DNA from 3 places in the Paenibacillus sp. FSL H8-0260 genome. Region 3 is predicted to be linked to each of the others. Evidence: riboswitches for the same ligand, from Rfam matches in the RefSeq annotation. Region 3 holds a riboswitch; each other region holds the start of a gene.
The links. Region 3 has a riboswitch for cyclic di-AMP ahead of MHI51_RS00190 (3D domain-containing protein). Riboswitches for the same ligand answer to the same signal wherever they lie in the genome.
Positions count from the first base shown of each region.

Region 1: linked by a shared signal. The riboswitch ahead of MHI51_RS26090 (alpha/beta fold hydrolase) and the one ahead of MHI51_RS00190 (3D domain-containing protein) in region 3 are both predicted to bind cyclic di-AMP.
Region 2: linked by a shared signal. The riboswitch ahead of MHI51_RS11415 (KamA family radical SAM protein) and the one ahead of MHI51_RS00190 (3D domain-containing protein) in region 3 are both predicted to bind cyclic di-AMP.

Region 1 is NZ_CP150298.1:5,884,889-5,889,822, forward strand. Features, by position in the region: gene mnmH (tRNA 2-selenouridine(34) synthase MnmH) at 1-42, opposite strand, end outside; gene selD (selenide, water dikinase SelD) at 101-1,162, opposite strand; gene MHI51_RS26090 (alpha/beta fold hydrolase) at 1,683-2,492, opposite strand; cyclic di-AMP (ydaO/yuaA leader) riboswitch at 2,598-2,784, opposite strand; partial or broken gene MHI51_RS26095 (glyoxalase) at 3,031-3,141, shown strand; gene MHI51_RS26100 (hypothetical protein) at 3,219-3,392, opposite strand; gene MHI51_RS26105 (Nif3-like dinuclear metal center hexameric protein) at 3,477-4,271, opposite strand; gene MHI51_RS26110 (alpha-glucuronidase family glycosyl hydrolase) at 4,296-4,934, opposite strand, start outside.
Region 2 is NZ_CP150298.1:2,608,827-2,613,760, forward strand. Features, by position in the region: gene MHI51_RS11410 (YafY family protein) at 1-717, opposite strand, end outside; gene MHI51_RS11415 (KamA family radical SAM protein) at 851-2,026, opposite strand; cyclic di-AMP (ydaO/yuaA leader) riboswitch at 2,160-2,301, opposite strand; gene MHI51_RS11420 (helix-turn-helix domain-containing protein) at 2,350-4,017, opposite strand; gene MHI51_RS11425 (ABC transporter substrate-binding protein) at 4,157-4,934, opposite strand, start outside.
Region 3 is NZ_CP150298.1:40,854-45,787, forward strand. Features, by position in the region: gene MHI51_RS00180 (HD domain-containing protein) at 1-172, shown strand, start outside; gene MHI51_RS00185 (TatD family hydrolase) at 224-994, shown strand; cyclic di-AMP (ydaO/yuaA leader) riboswitch at 1,193-1,422, shown strand; gene MHI51_RS00190 (3D domain-containing protein) at 1,708-2,874, shown strand; gene rnmV (ribonuclease M5) at 3,051-3,602, shown strand; gene rsmA (16S rRNA (adenine(1518)-N(6)/adenine(1519)-N(6))-dimethyltransferase RsmA) at 3,599-4,483, shown strand; gene yabG (sporulation peptidase YabG) at 4,648-4,934, shown strand, end outside.

The sequences.
Region 1 (4,934 bases), 1.0 Mb from region 3:
TTTTAACACTCTAAGTTCTTCCAGTGTAATGTCCTGAAACAATATGCTCTCTCCTCTGGTGGCTAACCTTCATAATTTGCTCTAAGCTGATATACAACAGTTATTCCACAGTAGCTATAACCGTAATCTGACCCGGATGCTCTTCCGTTACCTCTCCGATCAATGCCGCTTCTACCCCTGCATCTACTAACTCTTTTAGCAAATCTTCGCTTTGTTCGGGGGCCACAGAGATCAGCAATCCGCCAGAAGTCACAGCGTCACATAGAATATAGCGGCTTAGTTGGTCCATCTCTTCCGGATAAAGAATGCTGCCTTCCAGATGGGCAAAGTTATTCTTAGTGCCTCCTGGAACAAATCCCTGTTCCGCAAGCTCTCTTACTCTTGGCAGCATCGGTACATCGCCTTGACGAATGATCAGGCCCGTGCCGCTCCCTTTAGCCATTTCCGAGGCATGTCCCAGTAGCCCAAATCCGGTAACATCTGTACAAGCATGTACATCATAAGGCTCCATGATTTCAGCCGCTTTTTTATTCAAAGTAGACATTACTGTCGTAAGGCGTGTGGTTTCTTCAGGAGATAGCTGATCCTTTTTAATGGAAGTTGTTAAGATCCCCACACCGATAGGCTTCGTTAGAATCAGCTTGTCTCCCACCTTGGCGCCCGCATTCGTTCTTACTTTGTCAGGATGCACAAGGCCCGTAACGGCCAATCCGAATTTGGGCTCTTTATCGTCGATGGAATGTCCGCCCACAAGAGTAGCTCCTGCTTCCTGTACTTTATCCGCTGCACCGCGCAAAATGTCACCAAGAACGCTTTTATCTAAAACAGAAATAGGAAAAGCCACAATATTAAGCACCGTAAGCGGCTTTCCACCCATCGCATATATATCGCTTAATGCATTGGCTGCTGCAATTTGACCAAATGAATAGGGATCATCCACGATCGGCGTGAAAAAATCAACAGTTTGCACTAACGCTAATTCATCACTTAAACGATACACCCCTGCATCATCACTAGTATCAAGACCTACTAGTAGATCCGGGTTAGGAACAGTTGGTGGCAGACTGCGAATAACCTGCATGAGATCGGCGGGACCGATTTTGCAGCCGCAGCCCCCTTTTGAAGATAATGAAGTCAGTTTTATAGTTTCAGCTTGAGACATCATGACTCAGCTCCTTTAGTATGAATTATCTTAATCTTACACGAGTAGATCGCATTGTACAAAAAGCAAGAGTAGCAGATGTGCTGCTTGTTACGCCTTCCTCTATACACTTACTATCACTACTTAGGTCTACCGTTCTTTCCCACGTCGGGTGAGCTATATTTGATGCTGTGGTAGGGTGGGACATTAAGTGGCGTTCTAGGTACAATATGCTTGTAAATGTTCAACATCCATCGGTTAGTAAAATAGCCAAAGGCTGGCTCATTCGTAGATTTTACTACTGATAAGCCAGCCTTTAGTTGGATGTCCATTATATTAGGGAAATCCTTCCTAAAAACATCCTATTATTAGGGAGGATTTCCCTAATCTACGTTCTAGGAGCCATAATCTCCTTCATTTTAGGGAGAATTCCCCTAAAGTTCTTCCCAGAAAGACGACCCATAGCCAGCTCATTCCGCCCTGGCTATGGGTCGCCTATTTTCTCACTTAAACGCTTCGCTTGTGAAGGTCTCCCTATAGATCAGCTAATCTGCTGACTGCCCTGCTGCTTCTCTAAGAAACGCTGAAGAATCGCATTGAATTGCTCCGGCTGGCACAGATTACTTGGATCTAATGCGTTCGGAATAATCGCCAACTGCGCCTGCGGCAGCTGAGACACCATTTCCTTCATACAATTCACTCCAAATTCATTAAAGTCCCCCACAATACATAATGCAGGACGTTTAAAAGCCTTTAAACATCTGGTGTAATCAACATGGCTCGTAGCCAGCCTTTGCCGATATAACTCCCGGGGGCGTTTGTCCAGCAGTCCTCTTCTAATCTCATTGTAGGCCAGACTCCAGCGCTCTCGGTACATCATCCGAATCGAAGGCAACACCAGCTCGCTTGGGAGATAATACATTAGTAAACTGCAATATGCTGCCATAGTTTGTATTTTCCCTACTATTGTTGATCCGTGAGTCCTACAAAAGCTATCCGCGACCACAATTGCTTTTACACGCTCAGGATATTGTTTGGCAATATGCTGAACGACTAAGCCACCATAGGCGATTCCTACAAAAACTGCTTCACGGATACCTAGGTCATTCAACAGCATAATCAGATCCAGACATTGCGTCTCAATAATCTCATGTGGGGCCTCCAACAGTTTACCAGACTTGCCATTCCCCCGTAAATCGCACAAAATCACTTTATATTTATCGGAAAAATACTCCAGCTGTGGTTTGAACATACTGTGTGTTAATCCATGTCCATGGATAAACACAACCGGAGTGCCAGTTCCATTGATTTCATAATAGAGCGAAGTTCCGTTCAGTTTAGCGATAGGCAAAGGTAACACCTCTTTCATAATAAATTCTACGACTATATCTGCTTAAAAACGCAGCAAAAAACCACAGAGGGATTCTCTGTGGCTATTCATCACTAAACACGCCATTCATCCTCTCTCCATACGCTTACGAGGTTAGCTGTCGGATTCGGGCAGTGAGAGTTGCCCTACCTGCAGGGATGCATATTATGCACCCGGAACAGGATTCACCCCATAACCAGTGCCGACTCTCACATCGGCTGCCAGTTGTTGGTTCCCCCGCTTTCCAGAAACGGAAATTAAGCGGATTGCTTATGTAATTGTAAATTTAAGATAATTCTCAGTTCTGAGATGAATCATACTCTTGTAAGGTTTTCTTGTAAAGGAGGGCTCTGGTCAAAATAATGTTGAAAGCAATGCTTTTCATTTCATATTAAGCATACTCTTCATTTTCTCTTTCTTTTGCTCTTGTTTACTCGTTTTCTTTAGAAAAACAGCTCTGAAGCAAGCGAAAAAGGGGGTGATTCACCAGTACTTTCCTATTTAATAAGAAACGACAATCTTCAATACCAATATTGGGCCAGTTTCTGTACCTTGGGGTGTTCGTCGTTTCTATGTCCCCGATCCGTTTGGCAAGCTTGTTAATATTATTTCACATGAACAGCACGAATGATTTCATAAAAAAGAAAAAAGCTAAGCAGAATCAGAGATCTCCCCCTGTCCACTTAGCTTCCTTTTACAATACTATGGCTACAAAAGATCGGCGTTTTTCAATGCATGCTCCCAGCTTGGAAAAAAGAACAGCGCACTTCTCATAAGCTCTGGGTCGCTTTGCTTTACTTGTTTTTTACTGATTGAGCTTCCGTCGCTTTGCAGCTTTTTGATCCGACTTAATACTTCATCAGCCTCCAAAGGAATTTCCATTGAAACACTCCTTTCTCAGTGACCTGTTTCCCTTCATTTTCTCCATAATATGTTTATTTATTCCGTACTCTTAATTTCCCCAGATTAAACCATCTGATAGATGGGTTGTTCAGCAATGAACCGGGTAGGAAGCATGGGATATTTGTCTGCTAAGATTTCAGCTAAATATTTCATCCCCGGCGCTTCACTCTCCGCATGACCTAACATGATGAGCGCTTTAGATTTTCCTTGGTGCCCTGCATCCCGCACATATTCCGGAGTCTCCCACTCTGGTCCTTCTCCAGCAATAATTAAATCAAGATTGTGATCATTAAAAAGCGGAATAGCCATCGTCCCGCCTCCTCTGTAACCTACTAATATCCCTACGCGTTTGCAGGACAGAGACAGGTCACCAGCAGCGCGTACATAAGAGATGCCTAGCTTACTTTTAATATACTGAGCAGCTTCCATTACAGTCATAGCAGGAATAGTGAGAATCGTAGCAGCCGCTTGCTGCTCTTCCACATAGTCTGACCAATCCAGCTCTCGCAGCAAACCCATCATAATCCCATCCGGCTCTTGCCGATGCCAATAATCATGATAACGAAAAATAGCTATTGGGGAATGTTCGATCAGACTTTTTTTCGCATGATAAACCGGATCACCTTCTAACCACTCGTTCGCCGCGTGATGGCTATAAAATACACCTTCATGCGTGATCAGCAAATTGGCTCCTAACGCTATTGCTTGCTCCACAATATTTTGTGTGGCAGAAAAGGCCGTAATAATCCCTGTGACTTCAGTTTCCGGTTCCCCTGGGTTCAGAATATCCACAGTCCCTTCTACCTGTTCCACAGTTCCCATTAAATCTTTCAAAATCGCTCTAATCGTGAGGCTCACTATCATCATCCCTCGGTTCAAAATCTAATAAATCTTTCTGCCTTTAAGATCCTCAATTCCGCTCTTGCGGTAAAAATACGTATTGATCCGATCTCTCCATTCCTGCGCATGCTCTGCTTGCTCTTCAAGACGTTGCTTCACTTGCACATACAATCCACTATCCATGCTGCCTTCAAGTGATTCCCATGTTGCTAGAAGCTGTGCAGCCTGCTCTGCCCCCTCGAAATGAGTATCGTAGATATGTTGTATAACCGTTTGTCCCGATTGCAGAACATGCGTGTATGGAACATGATGGAAGAACAGCAGCAGCTCTTCTGGACAAGACGCTAGATTCTCATAATTTGATGCATTAAGACCTATATACTGTCCGCTATACCCCGTTCCCGATTTGACTGAACGATCCACACCAATGCCCTTATGATCCGCATAATGGTACGTTCCCCACTTGGCGTATTCATATCCATCCACATTCGGCCCATAATGATGATCCGGATTAACCATCCAGCCCACACCTAATGGAGCTGTGTAAGATTCGTAAATCCTCCATGAGTCCATTAACATCCCGCGAATAGCAGCCACTAGACCTTCATCAGTGCCAAAGGTAAGGCGAATCCATTCCTCAGCTATTTCTTTTGCCGTCAGCTCCGGATTCCAAATTAATCT
Region 2 (4,934 bases), 2.6 Mb from region 3:
ATGAAACTGATCCAAAGCTTCTGCCAAAGCCTCAGGGCCTACCCGGATCACTATTTCCTCCACCTGATCTGCCCTGTTTGAACAGCCAGCCTCTTTGGGTACCTCATGTTGCGAATGAAAGGTATCCTGCGTCAGGAACAAATTCAGCATCCGGGAAAGTCGGAACTCCCTATAGTCCTGCCGAGCCCGGCAATAACCATAGATGTACCAGTTGCTATATTTAAAATGAAGCTTTACTGGTTCCATTTCACGGGTTGTACGTTCATTTTTTACACTGATGTAATCAAAACGGACAACATTTCGTTCCGATATAGCCGCACGTAAAAGAGGAAGTGCGTCAGGATCCGTACGCCGGGTTTCAAGATCCACCGCGAGACTAGAGGTCTGTGGCTCCGTTCCAATCGTTTGCAGCCGTTCAATGGTTCCTTGCGTATGCTCATCTTCAAACACGGAAGAAAGACTGTTAAGTACAGTAATCAGAGAAGTGACATCATACGAACGGAGCAGGCTTTTATCCATTTTATATCCGTCCATGATGCCATATCCACCTTTAGTACCCTGATACGATACGACCGGGATGCCAGCGGCACAAATCACATCGATATCTCTATAGATCGTTCGCTGGGAAACCTGAAACTCTTCAGCCAGCTTGGAGGCAGATAAAACTTCGTGGTTCAATAGTTTGTAGATCATAGAAATCAATCGTTCCAATTTCATGTGTGCATTCCCACCCATTAGTCCATTTCGTGTTACAGCGTGATTATATCATAGAATTTTTCGGGCAAATTTTGGGCGGGAGGAGCTTTGTTGTTGGCGATGAAGAAATATCCTATGACAGAGTCGATTAAATCTATTTACAGATTAAATCCGCAGGCTCGCCTGATAAATCATTAACAGAAATAATAGCATCGTTTTTTTTCACAGGTGGTGTCCAATATTGCTCATTCCCAGGCAGGTCATCGAACCATTCGGCGTCCTTTGGACAATCTAGAATCATAAATTTTCCGTATTCCTGATCTCTGGATTGATGGTATTTGAGATAGGCTTTTCCGTTATCAATGGCGAGAATTTCTATTTTTCCTGAGGTGTGGCTCATGGATAAGCGTACTCTTTTGCCAAGTCCTGAGGTTCTGGCTTTGGCTTCTTCTACAATTTGATAGACTTGCTCGAGCGGTAATACGAAATCCCGGTTTCCGGCTACGGGCCGGTTCACAAAGAAGTAGTAGGGTGTAACGCCAGCCCATGAAAGCCGGTCCAGTAGTTCCCCTAAAATAACGGGATCATCGTTGATGCCTTTGAGGATGGGGGTCTGATTTACGACAATTGCCCCTGCGTTGTGGAGAGCTTTAAATGCTTTTTTGGCTTCAGGTGTAATTTCACGAGGATGATTGATGTGCGCCATAACATAGATTCGTTTGTCTTCGGTAGAGTAAGTACGAATCAGCTCCAGCAGCTCTTCGTCTTCAGAGATCCGCATCGGATTAAATACGGGAATTTTGGAACCCAGTCTAATGATCTTAACATGCTCAATGCTTCTTAGATTTTCAATAATGGATCTTAGCTTCGGTGTGGAGAGAATTAAACTGTCCCCGCCCGTAAGAAGTACGTTGTTAATCTCCGGATTATTTGCGATATACTCCAAGCCCGGAGAGACATCAGCCATCGCCTCTTTCACGTCATTTCGGAACAGACGCTTACGGAAACAGTAGCGGCAATAAGCCCCGCAGACCTCGGATACAATCAGTAGTGCAGTGGTTCTATACTTGTGCTGACAACCAGGTACCACATAATTCGTGTCCTCATCGGAGGCGTCCCAGCGCCCATACTCCAGCAGTTCACCTTCGTTAGGAATAACCAGCTTACGGATGGGATCATTTGGATCATCCCAGTTAATCAAAGACAGATAGTAGTCATTTACACGAAAAACAAATTTGTCCGTAATTTCTTTCAGATTCTCTTTTTCCAGCTCAGACAACATAGCTATTTTGTTAATATCCGTGAAGTACTTTACCTTTTGCACGTACATCTCTCCTTTGTCTCGTAGTGTGAGAAATGAGGGAGCCTTAGTGTCAAAGGCCAATCTACTGCCAGCAGGGTCCAAAAAAGCACAAAAAGAGACCCTTAGCAAGGGTCTCTGGTTATGTAAATAACATGAAAAGCAGACCCATCCACTGCTGACGAGGTTAGCTGACGGACTCGGGTAAGATGGTACCCTACATTCTAATGCTCAATGATTCGCCCCAATTAACTGGTTCCCCCGCTTTTCAACTGTAAAAGTTGGAAATTAAGCGTAGATAAAGTATACCCTATCAAGTTTTGAAAAGTCAAAAGAGAATCCTGGATTCACTTTCAATTGCTAGCGCTACTTCCGCCGAGTAGTTTAGGCAACAGCGTTAGCAGCTTCTCCCGGGTTAACGCATCACTAGAGTTCCATTTGCTTCCGTCGAGCAGATAAACATGTCCCTGACGTACTGCCGGGAGATTGTTCCAAAGTGAACTGTCTAGTAGCCGTTCCATCGCAGCTCGCGAGTCTTTGCGTTCCGGAATGAACATGAAGATATGATCTCCGGCGTAGGCAGGCAGTCGCGTTGGATCAACTTCGGCGAACCCTAACTCTTCGTCCAATATGGCCTGGATCTCTTCGGTCGGTTGTAAACCACATGGGGCATAAAGCGCAGTGGAGAATCCGGACATTCCCATAGCATACAGATGATCTCCATGATCATAGACCAAAGCAGAGGCGGTTTCTCCAACTTGGAGGGTTGTCGTGTAAAGCTGCTGCCAAATGGCAGCGTTTTTGATTGTGAATGACTCCAGCCATGCTTCGGCTTCGCGCTGTTTACCTAGCCAACTGCCTAATGTCCGCATTCGGTTGTCGAGAGGCGCAAATGAATCAAAGGTGAGTGTCGGAGCGATACCAGAAACTGCTCTGTAGGCTCTTTCATCACTATTTGCCAAAATGATCAAATCTGGGTTTAGGGAAGCGGTCAACTGCGGGTCCAGTGGAAACCCGACGTTGGCGAGCTTCTTAAGCCGATGTTTATAGACGCTGTTCCGGGCGAATGCTTCATCTCCACCGATAGGCTTTACGCCTAACGCGAGAAGGTCGCCAAGTGTTTCGCCATGATAGACAATACGTTTCGCTCGCTCTGGAATCTCCACCTCATGACCCGTCCAATCCTTGACGGTAAGCTTACGACCTTTCTGATGTGCATATTGTCCGGGTGTAACTCCGGTTTTTTGCCGAAAGCGGCGGCTGAAATAGTATTCGTCCGAGAAGCCGACCAGTCTGGCGATTTCCCGCAGTGGTTCAGTCGATTCCTGCAGGAATCGTTTGGAATGATTAATGCGCAGATCCGTCAGGTATTCAAGCGGCTTTTTACCCGTAAGCTGCTGAAAGATCGGTGTATATTGCCAGATTGATATTCCCGCCAGTTCAGCTAACTGCTTCACGGTGATACTCTCTGTATAATGCTCCTGAATGAATGTTATGGTCTTTTCTACGGATTCCGTAGGACTTGGCAGGTGTTTGGAAGGGTAATTATGCTCAAAAAGTAGCAGCAGCAATTCTTGGAATTTTAATTGTCGCTTGAATTGTTGTACATCATCGGTGTTATTCCTGTTCATGAGCAGGTCTTCGACTAGTCGGATTACCTTGGTGAACGGGTGCACAATTAACTCCCGTCTGCCGGAAAGCAGCTCTCCAGAATATCGTTTAGGAAGCTTGGTTGTATAAATTGCTGTAAAGGTGATGAGGTAATAATACAACGTCAGCTCCTGGTTGTCCGTACTATAGGAGATTCCAGGAGATAGTAGATAACATTTATCCGTACTTAGTATCACGCTTTGATCATCGAGGTTCAATTGTCCGTTCCCTCCAGTAAATATGAGAAGGGTATAGTCCTGGGTTGTACGCGTTATAGAGCTTGAATCGGCAGCTTGAATCATCAGTTCGGCCTCGTTTAGCTGAAATAGCAGAGAGTGGAGTGGGGGGCAGGACGATGATGTATGCAGCATGGGTTCAGCCTCCGTTCATTTGGTGAGAATGATTATCAATGAATTCATTGTATATAAAAAAAAGAAGCATATCAACAGCTGTTGACATGCTTCTTGCAGTTTTTTATCAGCCTTGTGTTAAACTCTTCATCACAGAAGGTTATTTCATATTCAATAGCTGTGGAATTTCGCCAAGCAGCCATTCTCTTGTTGTCGCATCACTTGAAGTCTTCATGATGTCTTGTGTATAGACATATCCGTTCTTGACAGCAGGAAGGCTCTTCCAGATAGGGCTCTTTAATAGATTCTCTGTGGATTGTTTTGCTTCTTCTGCCACTGGAGTCAAGAGGAATATCCGGTCTCCGGCATATTCTTTCAGGACTTCCATGGATACTTCCTGGAACCCTTTACCTTCATCAAGGATCGTCTGAATAGCTGGAGTTGCCTTGAAGCCATTCTCCCCATAGAGTACCTGGGAAAGTCCGGTTGCTGCCATTATAAACAGTCTGTCTCCTGGATAATAAGTGAAGACCGCAGCCGTTTCGCCCTCTTTCATGCCTGCGGATTTCAATTGCTTCCACATGTTCTCTTCAGCGGTTTTATACTGCGCAAGCCATGCTTCTGCTTCAGCCGTTTTACCAACAATTCCACCAATGTCCAGCATACGTTCCTGGAGTGGGGCAAAGGTATCAAATATTATAGTGGGTGCAATTTTGGAGAGCTGTTCAAAATCAGCTTCATCTGTGCCCGCATAGATGATCAGGTCAGGCTGAAGCTCCAATGTTTTTTCCAGATTGATAGGGAAGCCTACATCCTCCACACCTTGTAATTGATCTTCAAAAACCTGGCCTTCACCCATAGAAAGAGGATAACCTACCGCCTGCACACCAAGTGCGAGCAAATCGCCATAAGTTTCTCCAGAATAGATAATTCGCTGC
Region 3 (4,934 bases):
TTTACTGCTTGATCGCAATGAGCAATTGCGGGAAATTTCAGAGGTATCGGATATTGTACGCTCAATAAGCGGGATTCATCGTGGCAGATATCACCTATATTTCCCACAGGATAAGCTGAAAAAAGCCCTTACACGGTTGCCCTCTTCTGTAGCAGAGATTTTTGCAAAATAATACAAATATTTATGGAACTATTGATAAAAACAACAAGGAGTGAGCTTTAAAATGTATCTGTTCGACACACATACACATTTAGATGCGCCTCAATTCGACGAGGATCGCGAGGAAGTTATAGCTCGTGCAGTAGAGGCCGGAGTTAGCAAGATGATCAATATTGGATTTAATCGGGAAACGATCCCTTCAACGATGAAGCTGGCTGAATCTTATGATTATATTTATGCAGCGGTGGGCTGGCATCCACAGGATGCGATTGATATGAAAGAGGGGGACCTCGATTGGATCGCCTCTCTTTGCAGCCATGAGAAAGTGGTGGCCATCGGAGAGATTGGGTTGGATTATTATTGGGATACCTCTCCCAAGGATGTGCAGCAGGAGGTCTTCCGCAAACAAATTGGACTAGCCCGTGAACTAAAAATGCCAATCTGTATACATGACCGTGATGCCCATGAAGATGTCGTACGGATTTTACGGGAGGAAAAAGCAAATGAAATTGGTGGCGTAATGCATTCTTTCTCAGGCAGCTGGGAAACCGCAAAAATGTGTCTAGATCTAGGATTTCATTTGTCATTTGGAGGACCGATCACGTTCAAAAATGCCAGAGTGCCTAAAGAGGTGCTTGCACAGACGCCATTGGACAGATTATTGATCGAAACAGACGCTCCATATTTGACTCCACACCCCTTCCGAGGCAAGCGAAATGAGAGTGCTCATGTGAAGTTAGTAGCAGAGGCTGCGGCTGAAATTAAAGGGTTAACATGGGAAGAATTGGCTAAAATTACGTATGCGAACGCACTGGAACGATTTGGGATTGTCTGAAAACAGGAGTAAAACGGGTGAAAAATAGAGAATGGCCGATATATTAAACTTTTTTAATATAAAAACGGCTGATTATTACAATATTTTAACCATATATTTGCGTAAACGTGGTTGAATCGTCCTTTACAACATGCATCAAAACAGGATATCATCTTTTCAGTGATGTGAGCTGTTGTTATTGTGACAGCCATTGATTCATGGATCGTCTCGCTGAGTCTCCGTATGGAGAACGGGGGAACCAATATTGAACTGCCGCATGCCTGTATCTTGAATACGACTAGGAATTGCCGCAGAACAATATTTGATTTCTTCACGTGGTCTTTGGGGTGAATTTAAGGGCAACCGCCGTGAGCGGGTGACCTGAAATAGGGCGTCTCTCTTTCGTCCGAACCCGACAGCTAACCCCGTAAGCGCAAGTAAGAGAGGCAACCTCGTGCACAAACATTCCCGCGTATTCTGACATCGGAGAAGCCACGAAAGAGTCCTCAAGAGAACTCTTTTTAGGCTTCTTTATTTTTGAATAAACTGAATGTTGCCCGCATACTGTTATATAACAGGTGTGGGAGTAGCTGTGCCGAGCAGGCGATCCATGAGCAGGAGACGCTAAGTTAATACGTGCGTATCCTGTGACAATCTCAAATAGTTTCGTCAAAGAAATTCAGTCCTCATGATATACAAATTGACGACGAGGCTATGTAAGGAGGATGGAGAGAATGGGCTTATTCCAACCAGAGGTATCCCATGATTCGCAGTCATCCAGCAGGTCTTTCGCATTACGGTGGGAGCAAGTAAATACTCGCGTACTTTTACTTGCAGGTGTGATTTCAATCGCAATCGCGCTGTTAATTCTGCTGTACGTACACGGTCAAAGTAATAAACAATTAGTTTTAGTAATAGACGGGCAAACACAGACACTTGAAACGCGAGAAGCACTTCTTGGTGATGTGTTGGAGAAAGAGCAAATTTCGCTGCAGCCGCATGATGAATTATCTTTAGGTCTGAGTGATGAAATAAAAGACGGTGACCGTGTCGTTATCAATCGTGCGCAGAAATTTAGCCTTACTGCGGACGGAGCAACAAAAACGTTATATACGACCGAAGACACTATCGGTCAAGCGATTGACAAACTGGGTATCAACCTAGAAGGCTATGATAAGATTTTTCCTTCGTTAGACACCACCATCTCTGCTGACATGGAGATTAAGATCGTTCGTATCAACAAGCAAACGGTACAGCGAACAACTAACTTACCTTTCCGTGTTATTAAGACAGCAGATCCCTCCCTTACTGTGGGAACAGTTAGAGTGGCACAGGCAGGCAAACCAGGCGTCATGGTTCAGCATATTGAAAAGATCTATCAAGACGGAGAACTGGCCTCTATGCGCATGATCGGCAAGGAAGTACAAACGGTAACAAAAGATAAGATCATTGCCGTTGGTACTAAAGCACTTCCTAAGCCTACTGTAGTTGCTAAAGCTACAACAACTTCCAAATCAAGCACTACCTCCAAAACGACTAAAGTTAGCGCTAAGACTAAGAACGTCACAAGCAAGGCTGGCGTAGACTTTGAGTACAAGAAGATGATTAAGAACGTCTCCATGACAGCTTATTCGTCAGAAGAGCCAGGGATAGGTACTAAAACTGCCTCCGGAACACGCGTAACGGAAGGTCGTACAATTGCAGTAGATCCGAATGTAATTCCTATTGGCTGGTGGGTTTATATCGATGGGCTTGGATTCCGCCGTGCAGAGGATACTGGCGGTGCCATTAAAGGCAATAAAGTGGATGTCTATTATGATTCCCTGAGCCATGCTCGTAATTTCGGCCGTAAATCACGTACCGTTTATGTGATTGGACCTGTGAAACCTGAGCTTAACTAGAACTGAAGCTTTTGCAAAAAATCCTTTGATAAGCTATAGTGATGATAACCGTTAAGGAACGCTGGATGATCATTTCGTTGATCGCAGAGCAACCGCTCATCACTTATACATTCTTTAACCAAAAGAAGAGGAGCGAATCCTCTTCTTTTTGCTTTTTTTGGAAGGAGTCAAGAAATATGATTAAGGAATTAATCGTCGTTGAAGGCAAAAGCGATACCGTAGCCATTAAGCGTGCTGTAGAAGCGGATACCATTGAGACAGGCGGCTCTGCTGTAAACCGGACTGTAATTGCTAAGATCGCGCTTGCTATGGAACGTAGAGGGGTTATTATTCTTACGGACCCGGACCATGCTGGGGAGCGAATTCGTAAAATCGTTTCAGCGAAGGTGCCGGGCTGCAAGCATGCTTTTATTCCAGAGAAGGACGCAACTCGAAAAGGGGATATCGGTGTAGAGAATGCATCGCCAGAGGCGATTCGTCATGCGCTGCGTAATGTACATACCTCTTTTGAAGGAGCACCTGCTTTGATTGGTATTGATGATCTTATGGCCGCTGGAATGCTTGTACACCCTCGGGCTGCTGAAAGACGTATGGCGCTTGGTAATTTGCTTGGAATCGGATATTGTAACGGCAAACAGCTGTACAAGCGGCTGGCGATGTTTGGGATTACGCGGGAGGAATTTGCCGGGGCTCTCGCCCAAATTGATCAGGGAGGCATTACTTCATGAGTGGTAGAGAGGAAATTTCGACTCCAAAACGGACCAAAGAGATTATTCAACGTTATGGATTCAAGTTCAAGAAAAGCCTGGGACAAAATTTTTTGATTGATCAAAATATTTTGGACAAGATTGTAGACGCTGCTGGACTAGATAGCGATTCTGGGGCGCTGGAGATCGGGCCGGGAATTGGAGCGCTGACGGAGCGTCTGGCACTAACAGCGGGTGCTGTAACTGCCGTAGAGATTGACCGTAGACTGATTCCAATATTAAAAGACGTACTTTCCCCCTATCCCCATGTTAAGGTTCGTAACGATGATGTCCTCAATGTGAACTTGCAGGAAATGTTCAAGGAAGATTTCACCACTGTGAACAAGGTCAGTGTGGTTGCTAACCTGCCTTATTATGTGACTACTCCGATTCTGATGAAGCTGCTCGAAGAGAGGCTTCCCCTTGATAACATCGTTGTAATGATTCAGAAGGAGGTTGCGGAGCGTATGGCTGCATCTCCAGGTGGAAAGGAATACGGAAGTCTTAGCATTGCCGTGCAGTACTACAGCGAGCCTGAGCTCGTCTGTATCGTGCCACGTACGGTATTCATCCCTCAACCTAATGTGGAGTCTGCTGTTATTCGTCTGAAGGTTAGAGAGCATCCTCCGGTAAAGGTGGAGAGTGAGAAGCATTTCTTTGAAGTGGTTCACGCTTCTTTCACACAGCGCCGCAAGACGATTGCTAACAATCTGAAGGCTCGCTACTTCCCTGAACAAGGACGTGAGCAGCTGGAGGCTTTACTCGCAGAAGCGGGTATTGAACCGACCCGTCGCGGAGAAACACTCAGTCTTGAAGAATACGCCCGCTTAAGCGGTGTTTTGCTAGCCGCTGGAATTGAATAAGCAATAGGAAACGGTTGTTGTCTTAAGGACGACAACCGTTTCTCGTAGAAATATAAGGATGTTATTCTGGTGGAGCATTATACATTCTTATATTTTAAAAATATGTTGAGTTATGAACCAACTGAGGCCTTTGCCCATACGATGGGGTAGAGGTGGTGGTTGTAATGAATTTAGGAGACTTGGTCGTTCGCAAATCTTATGGCGGTGATTTAACATTTCGTGTAGATAATATTGTGCAGGATAGAGCCGTCATTAAAGGCACAGATTTCCGCCTGTTGGCGGATTCTCCTCTGGATGACCTGGTTCAAGTGCCTCCTACCCGAATAACGGAACGGGGACAGCAAGCACAGATCAAAGCGAAGGAATCACTGACACAGCTGCGGAAGGACCGTCAGGAGCAAAGTCAGCGGAGCGGGGGAACCCTAACAGAGGGGACATGGGCTCCACCGTC